Regions from separate parts of the Phytohabitans kaempferiae genome, predicted to be linked through region 1. Evidence: riboswitches for the same ligand, from Rfam matches in the RefSeq annotation. Region 1 holds a riboswitch; each other region holds the start of a gene.
The links. Region 1 has a riboswitch for cyclic di-AMP ahead of ACFFIA_RS36915 (coiled-coil domain-containing protein). Riboswitches for the same ligand answer to the same signal wherever they lie in the genome.

Region 1 (3,265 bases):
TAGCTGCCGCCCCCGGTCCGCTCGACCCGCGGCGCCTCGGGGAACGAGAGCGCGACCGGCACGACCGCCAGGCTGATCGCGATGCTGGCCAGGCCGACCAGCGTGTACCCGCCGAGCGCGTACGCCGGCGCGGCCAGCCCCATCGCGACAAGCTCCGCCACGAGCGCGGTGGTCTGGGCCAGCCCGACCGTGTGCACGTACCGGTCGGTGGCGCCGGCCGAGGCCAGCTCGTCGTAGACAAGGGCCTCCACGCTGCCGGAGGTCATCGCGGTGGAGGCGCCCCACAGCACGAAGCCGGCCGCGAAGGCGAGGTACGAGGGGAAGAAGGTCCAGAGCGCGAAGGCGACCGCCCGGAGCAGGGCGCCGATCGCGACCAGCCGGCGGCGCGAGTACGCGTCCGCCCACGCCCCGGAGGGGATCTCCAGTGTGAAGCTGACGACCGACCAGATCACGAACAGCGACGAGATCTGCCCGGTGCTGAGCCCGAAGTCGGCGAAGAGCAGCGCGTAGACCGGGTAGAAGAGCACGCCCTCGGTGCAGGCGCGCAGGAGGCAGAGGCGCGCGGTGACGCCCCTGGCCGTGCTCGCGCTACGTCAAGCGGGGTGACGTGTGGGCTCGACCATGGGGCCACAGTGCCACCCCATGATCGAGCCCGTCAACGCGGTTAGTCGATGACAGACAGGTGCACGTGGTTGGTGTGGTGCTCGCTCGGGCCGCAGCAGCCGCCGTACGACTTCCAGCCGCTACTGGGCAGCCAGATCTGGCGGAACCAGATCACGTACATCACGCCCAGCCGGCTCGCGTTGTTGACGTAGAACCTCGCGAGGTTGTTGCCATACGTCCGGGCCGCGCCGGATGCCGCACCGCCGAAGATGTCATCTTTGTCGACGGCGAAGTCGCAGGCCTGGCCTAGCGGATGCTCACCGGACGAGCCGGGGCGGTAGCAGGAGACGAAGATGCCGAAGCCCGCCGCCTGGGCCTGCTTGTACGCATGGGACGTACGCGGCGTGATGCAGCCCTGCTTGGAGGTCGGGTCGGGGCGGATCGTGCAGCCGGAGCCCCCGGTGAAGCGCGCGGCCACCGCGGTGGCGCCGCTGCCGACGGGCGGGCCGCTGGCGTCCTGGCCGCCTCCGGCCGCCTTCAGCGCGTTCTCGGCCTGCTTCTTGCGGGCGGCCATGACCTCGACCTGCTTCTGCTGCTCGCGGATCTCACCGTCGATCGCGAGCTTGGCCTTGGACGCCTGATCCTTGGTGTCGAGCAGGTCGCGCAGCTTCTTGTCCTCGGTCGCCGCCACGGCGTCGAGCGCCGCGGCCCGGTCGATGAAGCCCTCCGGGGAGGTGCTGTTGAGCATCGCGGAGATGGGGCCGAGCCGCCCTCGGCGGTAGGCCACGTTGGCCACCTCGCCGAGCACCTCGCTCTTGGCGACCAGGTCGCGCTCCAGTTGGGCCAGCTGAGTGGTCAGCTCCTGCTGACGTTTCTTGGACTTGTTCAAGGTGTCCTGCGCCGCGATGAAGCCCTTGCTGGCCGCGTCGAGCTGCTGCCGCAGGGTCGCGGTGCCGCCCTCGTCGTCGGTGGGCGCGGCGGCGGCGGGCTCCGCTGGTAAGCCGATCAGCGCGAACGCCGCGGCGAACAGCACCGCGACGAGACTGACCCGGCTGCGGGCATGAGCCATCAACCATCCTTCCAGTCAGCCGCCTACCGAGTTAGCTGACGGGTTCGGGACGGAAGTATCCCTACCGCTCGCGCGGATTCACCCCAGTGGATCGGTGGTTCCCCGGTCCGCCCGCGTGGGCGGCTCGGCGGCAGTCAACACCGGCGCCGGGGGGCGCCGCCGGGCATTGACCGGAGCCGAGGATAGCGGCTTTCCCATCAATGCGCCCAGTGTTGTACCGATGGTGACGAATCACTTACGACCTGCTCAGCGGCGGTGTCACCAGCCGACGTGGCGGCAGTCGCCGGCCATGGGCTCCACCTGGAGGGTCGCGTGCCCGATGTCGAAGTCGTCGTGCAGCGCCTCGCGGGCGGCCACCAGCACCGGCCCGAGCTGCGCGGACGGGTCGAGCGTGAGGTGCGCGGAGGCGACGTCCATGCCCGAGGTCAGCGTCCACACGTGCAGGTCGTGCACGTCGCAGACCCCCGGTACGGCGGCGAGCCGCGTGCGCACGGCGGTCACGTCGAGGTGCTCCGGCGCGGCCTGCACCAGGATGCGCACCGCCGCCCGGGCCAGCCGCCAGGTGCGCGGCAGGATGAACAGGCCGACGGCGACCGCGACGATCGGGTCGGCGTACGCCCAGCCGGTCAGCGCGATGACGACCGCGGCGACGATCACGCCGACCGAGCCGAGCAGGTCGCCGAGGACCTCAAGGTAGGCGCCGCGCACGTTGAGACTCTCCTGGGCGCCGGCGCGCAGCAGCCCGAACGCGACGATGTTGGCGATCAGACCGGCGATCGCCACCACCAGCATCGGGCCGGCGGGCACCTCGGGCGGATGGCCGAAGCGGCGGGCCGCCTCGATCAGGACGTAGATCGCGACGCCAAAGAGCAGGATCGCGTTGCCGAGCGCGGCGAGGACCTCCAGCCGGTACAGCCCGAAGGTCCGCTGCGGATCCCGCGCGGCCCGGCTCGCCGCGTGGATGGCGGCGAGCGCCATGCCGATGCCGAGCACGTCGGTGAACATGTGCCCGGCGTCGGACAGCAGCGCCAGCGAGCCGGTGGCCAGGGCGGCCACCGCCTCGATCACCATGAAGACGGCAATCAGGGCGAACGCGGCCCACAGTCGACCGCGGTGTCGCTCCCCCGCGCGCGCTAGATCCGCGCCGTGATCGTGCCCCGCACCCATGGGTCCAGAATATATGCGGACATTGCTATGTATGCAAACTTGGTACTGGCAATCAATGTCGTACGTGGGACTTCTGAGGTTCGCGAGTCGTCTTCGAACCGCTGGGGAAAGATGTGCGTGAATCCTGATGTGGACCGATCACAGGGAGTACCCATCGTGCTGACAAGACGAGCCCTGATCACCTCATCCGCCGCCGCGGCCCTCACCGCGGCCACGCTCTCCGTACCCGCTGCCGCCAGCGCGCACGGCAGCCACCGCGCCTTTCCCGAGGTCGTCCCCCTGCCGGACGGCTTCCAGCCGGAGGGGATCGCGATCGGCAAGGCGCCCTTCGCGTACTTCGGCTCCCTCGCCAACGGCGACATCTACCGCGCCAACCTCGCCACCGGGCGCGGCTCGGTCATCTCCACGGGACCCGGCACCCCCTCC
Region 2 (3,265 bases), on a different contig from region 1:
AGCCGTCGAACAGGACCGGCTCGGCCGGCACGCCGGGACGGCTCAGGACCGCGACGGTCGACGAGGTTCCGAAGTCGACTCCGAGCCGGTACGCATCGGCAGACACGCCGACAATCTACGGTCCCACCGCCACCGGGAAACAGCGCCGCAGGTGGCGGGCGCGGGATCAGACCATCGACATGTGTACGTGATCTTTGTGGTCCTGCGGACCGGTGTAGGTCGACCAGCCGGTCACCGGGAACCAGATCTGCCGGTACCAGATCACGTAGAGGATGCCGAGCCGCTCGGCGTTGCGGACCAGGAACGCGGTGAGGTTGTTGCCGTACAGCCGCTGGTCGTCGGTGCGGGCGTTGGCGAAGCCGCTGTTGAGCAGCGACCAGTCGCAGGCGCGCCCCTTGGGATGCTCGAACGGCCCGCCGGGGCGGTAGCAGCCGACGAAGCGGCGGAACCCGGCCTTGCGCGCCTCGTTGTACGCGTTGAGCGTGCGTGGCGTGATGCAGCCGGAGGTGGTCGGGTCGTTGATGCTGCACGACTCGTCCGGCCAGGAGCCGTCCGAGTTTCGGGGCGCGGCCTTGGCGACGGGCGAGGTGGCGGCGACGAAGCCGCCGGTGAGCTTGGTGCCGCCGACGAGCGCCAGCGCCTTGTCCGCCTCGGACTTCTGGCGGGCGATGACGGCGAGCTGCTTGCGCTCCTCGGCGACCTCCGCGTCGAGCGCGGCCTTCGCCCTGGCTGCCTTCTCCCGCGCGGCGGTGAGCTCGGCGACCTTCCGGTCGTTGACCATGTTGAGCTCGGTGAGCACGGTCGCCCGCGCCATGAACTCGTCGCGGGAGGCGGTGTTGAGCAGCGCGGACACGGCGGTGAGCTTGCCGGTGCGGTAGGAGGCGGCGGCCAGCTCGCCGATCTGCGGCGCCAGCTCTTCGAGCCGGTCCTCCGCCTGGCGCAGCTCGAGACTGAGCTGGAGCTGGCGGTTGCGCGACTTGTCGAGCGCGGCCTTGGCCTGCGCGTATCGCTTGCCGGTCGCGGTCAGCACCTCGCTGAGCAGCGCCGGCCCGTCTTCCGCCGGGGTCGGATCCGCCGGCGCCGCCTGCGCGCCGGACGGTGCGGTCACGAACAACACCGCACCGGCGACCACCGCCATCGCGAACGCGCACAAACGGCGTAAGGCTGCCGTCATACCATCCCTCCGTCGGCCGCCGGCCAGGTTAGCTGACGGGTTCGGGACGGAAGCGATCCCTACCGCGATGCGGATTCACCCCGAGGCGCGTGGTTCCCCGGCTCGCCGAAGTGGCGATTTGGCGGCGGTCAGGCCGCCCCGGCCCGTTGCCGGAGCGCATGACCGGCGGTCAGCATACCGGACCAGATACCTCCGGTCACCTCAACCACGCCAGAAAAAGCGTTACCACACAACGACTTTGGGTAACCTAAGCCCCCACCGTCGTCCTCCACAATGGAGGAGGCTCGGCCCGCGCTCCGACGGCGCTTTCGGCGGCGGGGCGGGCACCGGCTCGCCCCGCCGCCGGCCGAGCCTCAGGCGGGCAGGCCGCCCACCTGCGTGTTGATCCACGAGCGGATCGAAGACAGGTCACCGTAGATCGACGGGCCGGTGGCGCAGACCGCGCTGCCGTTGCCGGACCGGCTGGTGGCGCCGATGAGGTTCCACCGGCCGCTGATCATCCGGACCTGCGGGCCGCCGGAGTCGCCGTAGCAGGCGCCGGAGTTGCCGTTGGTGTTGTTCGTGCAGATCTCGTACGGGCCGTCGATGCCGAGGCACCGGCTGTCCGTCACGATCGACGTGTCGAGCTCGGTGGCCAGGACCGGCGCCGAGCCGCAGCCGCGGGTCGGGCAGGTCTGGCCCCAGCCGATGATCCGGGTCGCGGTGCCGACAGCCCCGGAGGTCGTCGGGATGGGCGCCGGCGCCTGGCTCACCGAGCTGCCCAGCCGCAGCAGCTTGACGTCGATCCGGGGGTGGTTGACCGCACCGGTCACGGAGACCACCGTCCCGCCGCTGCCGCGGTTGACGCTACCGACCCGCACCGACGACGGCGTGGGGCAGTGCTTGGCCGTGACCACCCAGTTCGCCTTGATCAGCGACCCGGTGCACCCGGAGGTGTACACCAGGAACGAGTAGTTCTCCGACGCCGGCCGGCCGTTGACGATCAGCGGGACCATGCCGCCGTCCGGCTCGGTGGCGGTCTGGCTGGCGGCGTACGAGTGCGACGCCGGTGGCGCCGCACTCGCCGGCACCGCGCTGACGGCATGGACCGAGGCGACCGCGACGGCACCGAGCACCGCGGCCGACAGTCTTCTGAGGAGCATTGGTTGACCTCCTGGACGTCGTGTTGGGGGGTGACCCCGACCGCACGCTATCCATTTAGGGAAATCTTTCAATGCTCTTCGCTATACCGAATCTGCCCTATCGCCGGATGATGGCGGCAAAAGCGCCGGTCAGCGCCGAGGGCTGTTTCATCGAGGGTCGGCCGAGCCGAGGCGTCTGGGCCCGCCGCGGGCCGGCCATGCCCCTGGGAAACGGGCCCTAGAAGCGCAGCCGGACCAGCCGGCGTACGCGCGGTCGCACCGCCGGTCGCCTCCGCCGCGTGGCCGTGGCCGGTGCCGCCACCGCCGGGTCGTGCGTGAGCACCGCGCGGTGGGCGGCCGCCAGCTCCGGGCCCGGCACGATGCCGAGCTGCTCCACCAGCAGGTCGCGCACGCAGCGGTACGCCTCCAGCGCCTCCGCCTGCCGGCCGGAGCGGTACAGCGCCACCATCAGCCGGCACCACAGCGACTCGCGCAGCGGCTGCTGTGCGGTCAGGTCGCGCAGCAGCGGCACCAGGTCGGCGTGGCGCCCGGCGGCCAGCAGCAGGTCGAGGCGGCGCTCGGTCGCGGCGTACCACTCCTCGCTCAGCCCTGGCGCGTGCTCGGCGACCAGCGCCTCGGAGCCCACGTCCTGGAGCGGGTCGCCGTGCCAGCAGGCGAGCGCGCGCTCCAGCAGGTCGAGCTCGGCCGCGCCCTCGGCCGACCGGGCGGCGCGCAGGAGCGTACGGAAGCGGTGCACGTCGACCGCCTCGGCCGGCACCGTCAGCACGTATCCGCCCGCCGTACCGCGGATCACGTCCATGCTGAGGTCGTGCCGCAGACGAGTGACCACAGTGGACACCGCACGCCGGGTCGGTGAGAGGGCGTCGTCGCCCCACAGGTACCGGGCCAACGCGGTGGTGCTGACGGTGCGCCCGGGCGCGAGCGCCAGCGCGGCGAGGATCACCTGCCG
Region 3 (3,265 bases), on a different contig from region 1:
GGAGTACCGGGAGTGGCTCGACCTGGCCCAGCGGCGCGGGCACAACGCGGTCTTCGTGCACGTACGGCCGGCGGGCGACGCGTTCTGGCAGTCCGACTACGCGCCCTGGTCGTACTACATGACCGGACGGCGGGACGGGCAGGGGCCGGGGTGGGACCCGATGGCCTTCATGATCGACGAGGCACACGCCCGCAACCTGGAGTTTCACGCCTGGTTCAACCCGTACAAGGCGAGCCAGTCCGGCGTCTTCGCCGAGCTGCCGCCCAACCATCCGCTGCGCGCCCATCCCGACTGGGCGGTCACCTACCCGGCGAAGGGCAAGGGCAGCCGCCTCTACTACAACCCGGGCATCCCGGAGGCGCGCAAGTTCGTGGAAGACTCGATCCTCGACGCGGTCAACCGGTACGACATCGACGGCGTGCACTTCGACGACTTCTTCTACCCGTACCCCCAGGGGAGCGAAGACTTCGCCGACGAGGCCACGTTCAGGGCGCAGGGCCGGGGCATCGCCAACAAGGCCGACTGGCGGCGAGACAACGTCAACCTGCTGGTCCGCGAGACCAACGAGCGGATCAAGGCGGCCAAGCCGTGGGTGAAGTTCGGCATCAGCCCGTTCGGCATCTGGCGCAACGCGTCGACCGACCCGCTCGGCTCCCCCACGCGCGGGTTGCAGAGCTACGACGCGATCTACGCGGACACTCGCCGGTGGGTACAGGAGCGGTGGGTCGACTACATCGTGCCGCAGTTGTACTGGCACATCGGCTTCGCGATCGCCGACTACGCCAAGCTGCTGCCGTGGTGGTCGGAGCTGGTCGCCAACAGTCCGGTGCAGCTTTACGTAGGCCAGGCCGACTATCGCATCGGGCAGAAGGGCGCGTGGGCCAATCCCGCGGAACTCGACCGGCAGTTGGCGCTCAACCGCAAGTACCGGGTCACCGGCAGCGTGCACTTCAGCGCCCGCCAGGTGAAGGCCGACCGGCTCGGCGCGGTATCACGGTACGCGGAGGCCCACTACCGCGAGCCCGCCCTGGTGCCGGCAATGTCACACCTGCCCGGCGAGCGCCCGCCCGCGCCGGAGGTCGAGGCGGACCGCGTCGACGAGGGCGTGCGGCTGCGCTGGGAGGGCGACGCGACGAGCTACGCGGTGTACCGGCTGGACGGCGACACGGCCCGCCTGGTCGCCACGACACGCGGCGCGACCTGGGTCGACACCACGAAGGGCGAGGGCGCGCAAACCTACTGCGTGACGGCCCTTGATCGACTGTGGAACGAGGGAAGCCCGAGCGAACCACGCGTCGTGAGTTAGACACGCATCGCTATCAATTACTGAACGTCGTTGTCCGATAACGCTTTCGATGGTTTTTCCCTGGTCAGAGCGTTGCCGGAGTCCACTGTCGATCCGGTAAGCTGTCCGGCGGTTTGTCGCGCGGCGACGCCCCCACGGCGTCGGGCGACAGCCACCGCCTAATCGCCCGCCCGGGCGAGTCGGGGAACCAGGTTTTCTGGGGTGAATCCGCAACCGCGGTAGGGGTCCTTCCGTCCCGAACCCGTCAGCTAACCCGGCCGGCGGTCCGATGGGAGGATTGCGTATGACGGCACCTGTACGTCGCCGGCGCTGGTCGCTGGCCGTAGCCTTGGCCGCCGCGGCGGCCGTGTTGTTGTCCGGGGTGGCCTTCGTGCCCAGTGGAGCGGCGGCAGCGCCAAAGCCCACGCCCGGCGATGAGGGGGGTACGCCGCTGCTGCGGGACGTACTGGAATCAAGCAGCCGGGGCTACGTCGAGGCGCAGAACGCGGTCACGAAGTCGCGCAACCGGCAGCTTCAGCTCACTCTCGAGCTGCGCAAGGCCGAAGAGAAGATCAAGTTGATGGAGCCCGAGATCGAGCTCGTGGCCATCACCTCCTACCGCAACGGTCGCATCGGGCCGATGAGCATGCTGCTCAACAGCGCCTCCCCGGACGACTTCCTGCGGCGGGCCGTCAACCTCGATCTGCTCGCCGCCCGCGACAACGCGAAGCTGGGCGAGCTCAACGCCGCCCTTGAGCAGGCGCGGCGGGCCAAGGCGGCGATCGACGCCGAGCTGAAGGAAGAGCAGAAGCAGCTCGCCATCATGGCCAAGCAGAAGTCCGAGGCGGAGAAGGCGCTGAAGCTTGTCGGTGGGAAGGCGACCGGCGGCTTCGTGAGCGCCACGTCGCCGGTGGCCAGGCCCGCGCCGCGCAACAGCAACGGCTCCTTCTCCTCGCAGAGCTGCTCGGCCGACGATCCCACCACCGGACGCTGTATCACGCCGCGCACGCTGCACATGCTCAAGGAGACGCAGCGGCTGGGCTTCAAGCGGTTCGTCAACTGCTTCCGGCCGGGCGGGCCGTACGAGCATCCGAAGGGTCGCGCCTGCGACTTCTCCTCCGAGCAAAACGGCTTTGGTGGCGACGCGACCGGCAACGACAAGCTCTACGGCAACAACCTCGCCGCGTTCCTCGTCCGCAACGCCGACGCCCTCGGCGTGATGTACGTGATCTGGTACCGGCAGTTCTGGTCGCCCGCCACCGGCTGGAAGTCGTACAGCGGCGCCAATGGTGACCCGTCCAGCGACCACACCAACCACGTACACATATCCATGCTCTGAGCGCCCGTACCTGTTGAAAAGGAAAGCCCCGCGCGGGTCGCGCGGGGCTTCGCCTTTCTAGCTACTCACTGGTCGGGCATCCGGCGGGCGGGAGCCCGGCCGAAGGGCTGGCGCGGCGGCGGGCCCACCGGTGCCAGCGCGGGGATCGCCAGGGTCAGCGGCGTGTCGCTCGTGACCGTGACATGCTCGCCGTGGTGCACGAGGTCGAGCTTGGCGCCCTCCCCGCCGTTGCGCAGGGAGTACGTCACCTCGCTTGGCTGCACGTCGACCCGGAGCCGGAGCCCACGCCACAGCATGGAGAACTCCATCCGGTTGATCCGGCTGGGCAGCCGCGGCGCGAACGACAGGCTGCCGCCGTGGTCGCGCATGCCGCCGAGCCCCGCCACCACGGCGAGCCAGGCGCCGGCGAGCGCGGCGATGTGCAAGCCCTCGCGGGTGTTGTTGTGGATGTCGTGCAGGTCCATCAGGGCGGCTTCGCCGAGGTAGTCGTGGGCCAGCTCGAGGTGGCCCACCTCCGCGGCGATGACCGCCTGCGTGCACGTCGAGAGCGACGAGTCACGCACCGTGCGCTGCTCGTAGTAGGCGAAGTTGCGCGCCTTCTGCTCCGGCGTGAACGCGTCGCCGCGCCAGTGCATCGCGAG
Region 4 (3,265 bases), on a different contig from region 1:
GCGCACCAAGCGCGAGCAGTTGGAGCGGCTCGTGTCGCTGGGCGCCCAGCCCAACATCACCATCCAGGTGCTGCCCTTCGCCGCCGGCGTCGACGGATTCCCCAACCCGTTCGCGATCCTCGAGTTTCCCGACCCGTCCGACGTCGTGATGTACGTGGAGAACGGCCTCGCCGACGACGTGGTCGACCAGCCCGACCTGGTGCGGCCGTTCCGGCACGAGTTTGAGCGGCTGCGCGAGATGGCGCTCAGCCCGGCCGAGACCCAGGAGATGATCAAACGGATCGTGGGCGGGCTCGAGTGAGCCCGCCCACGATCGGTGTGGCCCCCCGGCCCCACCTGCGCCCTTCATCCGGTCACTGCTGCCGCCTTGCCGGGCGGCTGCCGAACTTCGGGCGAAGTCTCTCCTATGGACGCATGCGCCACATGTTTACCGTCACCAGGGGCTCGGCCAGGCCGCCGAGCCGGTAGGCCTCCTGTGCCCGGAGCAGTGCCCGGGTCACCTGACCGTACTGCCGCTCCTCGTCGCTGCTGAAGAGCAGCACCGTCATGCCGCGGAACTCGCCCCACAGCTCGAAGGCCCTGGGCCGCAGGCGGTGGCCGATCGTCGCCACGAGGAATGGGATGAACGCCACCGCCGTGAGCGCCAGATATGCCTGGGCGCTCAGATCGTTGAAATCGGTGGTCACGCCGAGCGCGACCCCGATGGCGGCCAGCACGATCGCGGTCACCGTCACCGACCGAACGGTGAGCTGATGGTGCGGGCCCCGTGCCGTGTGCAGGTGGTGCAACTCGCCGACCGGAAAACGCCGACCACCGACGATGAACCAGTCGCGCGTCACCACGATGCCCGGCCGCTGGTAGAGCGGGCCGACTGATTTCGGGGTTGTTACGTCTACTGGTGTTACAGGCTGTGGTGCTGGTGACCGCGCGGGGTAGCGAGTAGTCTGCACTGCATGCCTCCTACGGCTCGTGAGGCGGGCTGGTGTGGTGGTCTTTGAGATCGGCACCTGGTGGCAGCCAGGTGCCGATCGTCTTTCGCGCTCCAGTGCCGCATCAGAGCTCTGTGCCGCCTTCAAACTGCGTTGCCGCTTGCGCGACCCAAGGGCCCTGTTGCCATTGTGCGAGATGCCATCTAGTCGAGGGAAGGGGCGCAATCAGCCACCTGGCAGATTGGAAGCGGTCTCCTAGCGGTACGGCGCCACTTTCCGCCCCCCATGTCCGATTTACCGGCACCGTCGCCCACCCAACGCGTAGAGCGACAAATCACCCATCACCCTTACGGCGACGTCACTCGGATCCACGAACTAATCACTATGAGTGACCTCGACATTTCGCTTATTGGCGGGCGTCAGTCACAAGTCACCCTCAGGCCACTTTCGCCCAACCGGCCCCGGCGCTAGGTTGGAGCCGCTGGTCCGGTCGTCAGTCACTCCCCCGGGTGGCGCCGGTCCGGTGCCGCCGAATCGCACGACGGTCACGCTCCGTCTGCGAATCGGGGACCCACCTTCTGCACTGGGGTGAATCCGCGAGCCGCGGTAGGGCGATCTTCCCGCCCGAACCCGTCAGCTAACCCGGTAGGCGGCGTTGGGGAAGAAGGTCACCGTTTGTCTTCCGCGCGGAAGCTGTTGCGCGCCCTCGTACTGGTCGCCCTCGGGTTCGGGCTGACCGTACCGGCCGCGGCGGCCCAGGCCGAGCCGTCACCCAGCGAGCTGACGGACCAGATCAACAAGGCGTCGACCGAGCTGGAGAAGGTCGTCGAGGCGTACAACAAGCTCAACGAGCAGCTCAAGCAGACCAAGGCCGCCTCGGCCGAGCTGGCCGCCAAGATGGGCCCGCTCGAGGCGCAGCTCGCCCAGGCTGACGCCGAGGTGGGCGCGATGGCGGCGGTGGCGTACCGCACCGGGCAGGTGGGCGCCGCGAGCGCGCTGCTCGACGGGAGCGGCCCCCTCGCCGACCGGCTCGGCATGCTCGACCAGCTCGCCCGCGACCGCCAGCGCCAGTTGGCCGGCTTCACGGCCGCCGAGCGGCGGTACACCGAGGAGAAGGCGAAGCTCGACGCCACGCAGGCCAAGCAGACCGCCCAGCTCAAAGAGCTCGCGGCCGGCAAGAAGAAGATCGAGGCGGATCTCAAGAAGCTGTACGAGATGCGGGAGCGGGCGTACGGCGCGGCCACCTCACCGAGCGGCGGCAAGTACACCGGCACCGTCCCCTCCGTCTCCGGCAAGGCCGGCGTGGCGGTGCGGTTCGCGTACGACGCGATCGGCAAGCCCTACGTGTGGGCGGCCGACGGCCCGAACGGGTACGACTGCTCCGGGCTCACGCTCGCCGCGTGGCGGGCGGCCGGCAAGCAACTGCCGCACAACGCCGCGATGCAATGGGACGCGGTGGCGCACATCGGCCGTGGTTCGCTCCAGCCGGGCGACCTCGTCTTCTACCGCGACCTCGGCCATGTCGCCATCTACGTGGGCAGCGGCAAGGTCATCCACGCGCCGACGTTCGGCGAGAGCGTCAAGCTGGCGTCGGTCGACATGATGAACCCGTACGGCTACGGCCGGGTCCGCTGACCCGCCCGAAAAATCTTCAACTGCGCCGATCAGGGACAGGGGATCGCGGTTCGCTCGCGGACACGCCGGTCTCCTGCCCTTGGTCGACGCATGAATCCCTGATCGGCGAGGTACCGGGCCGGCGGGAAGTGTCGTACCGCGGGCGCACCGTCGGGGCATGACTGAGCGCACCGATGCGAGCACGGCCGTGAGCCTGGCCGCCGAGCCGTATTCGTTCGACCTGTCCCTGCGCGCCCTCGCCGGCTTCGCGCCCACCGCCGGCGGCCACGTGATCGCCGGCGGCCGCGTGCGCAAGGCGTTCCTGCTCGGCGCCGACGCCGTGGTCGCCGAGGTGGGCCCCGGCGCCCCGGGCTCCGGCCCCGCAGTCACGCTCCACGCCGAGCGCCACCTGTCACCCGGGGAGCGAGCGGCGGTGCACCAGGCCGTCGGGCGGTGGCTCGGCCTCGACGACGACCTCACTGGCTTCCTCGACGTGGCCGAGCGCGACCCGGCCATGGCCACGCTGCTGCGCGCCGCACACGGGCTGCACCAGGTGCGTTTCGGCTCGCTCGCCGAGGGCACCGTCTACTTCGCACTGATCCAGCGCAGCACGCAGTGGTACGCGGCGGCCCGCAAGCGCCGCGTCGCCGCCGAGCTGGGGCCACGGCTCCGGCTCGACGGCGTGGAGCACGTCGCCTTCCCTTCGCTCGCCACCGTCTCCG

Region 2: it holds a riboswitch for cyclic di-AMP, as region 1 does, so the genes downstream of both, ACFFIA_RS00205 (coiled-coil domain-containing protein) here and ACFFIA_RS36915 (coiled-coil domain-containing protein) in region 1, are expected to answer to the same signal.
Region 3: it holds a riboswitch for cyclic di-AMP, as region 1 does, so the genes downstream of both, ACFFIA_RS03285 (coiled-coil domain-containing protein) here and ACFFIA_RS36915 (coiled-coil domain-containing protein) in region 1, are expected to answer to the same signal.
Region 4: it holds a riboswitch for cyclic di-AMP, as region 1 does, so the genes downstream of both, ACFFIA_RS31885 (C40 family peptidase) here and ACFFIA_RS36915 (coiled-coil domain-containing protein) in region 1, are expected to answer to the same signal.

The regions. Positions count from the first base shown of each region.
Region 1 covers NZ_JBHLUH010000079.1:99,502-102,766, forward strand. Annotated here, with positions in the region: gene ACFFIA_RS36910 (MFS transporter) at 1-527, opposite strand, end outside; gene ACFFIA_RS36915 (coiled-coil domain-containing protein) at 665-1,672, opposite strand; cyclic di-AMP (ydaO/yuaA leader) riboswitch at 1,677-1,812, opposite strand; gene ACFFIA_RS36920 (cation diffusion facilitator family transporter) at 1,931-2,839, opposite strand; gene ACFFIA_RS36925 (SMP-30/gluconolactonase/LRE family protein) at 2,996-3,265, shown strand, end outside.
Region 2 covers NZ_JBHLUH010000001.1:37,737-41,001, reverse strand. Annotated here, with positions in the region: gene ACFFIA_RS00210 (Hsp70 family protein) at 1-106, opposite strand, end outside; gene ACFFIA_RS00205 (coiled-coil domain-containing protein) at 167-1,174, opposite strand; cyclic di-AMP (ydaO/yuaA leader) riboswitch at 1,177-1,308, opposite strand; gene ACFFIA_RS00200 (S1 family peptidase) at 1,528-2,316, opposite strand; gene ACFFIA_RS00195 (AfsR/SARP family transcriptional regulator) at 2,534-3,265, opposite strand, start outside.
Region 3 covers NZ_JBHLUH010000004.1:449,339-452,603, forward strand. Annotated here, with positions in the region: gene ACFFIA_RS03280 (glycoside hydrolase family 10-like protein) at 1-1,306, shown strand, start outside; cyclic di-AMP (ydaO/yuaA leader) riboswitch at 1,452-1,586, shown strand; gene ACFFIA_RS03285 (coiled-coil domain-containing protein) at 1,590-2,624, shown strand; gene ACFFIA_RS03290 (glycoside hydrolase family 65 protein) at 2,690-3,265, opposite strand, start outside.
Region 4 covers NZ_JBHLUH010000068.1:116,455-119,719, forward strand. Annotated here, with positions in the region: gene ACFFIA_RS31875 (helix-turn-helix domain-containing protein) at 1-301, shown strand, start outside; gene ACFFIA_RS31880 (DUF6232 family protein) at 405-1,007, opposite strand; cyclic di-AMP (ydaO/yuaA leader) riboswitch at 1,447-1,596, shown strand; gene ACFFIA_RS31885 (C40 family peptidase) at 1,605-2,564, shown strand; gene ACFFIA_RS31890 (DNA-3-methyladenine glycosylase family protein) at 2,722-3,265, shown strand, end outside.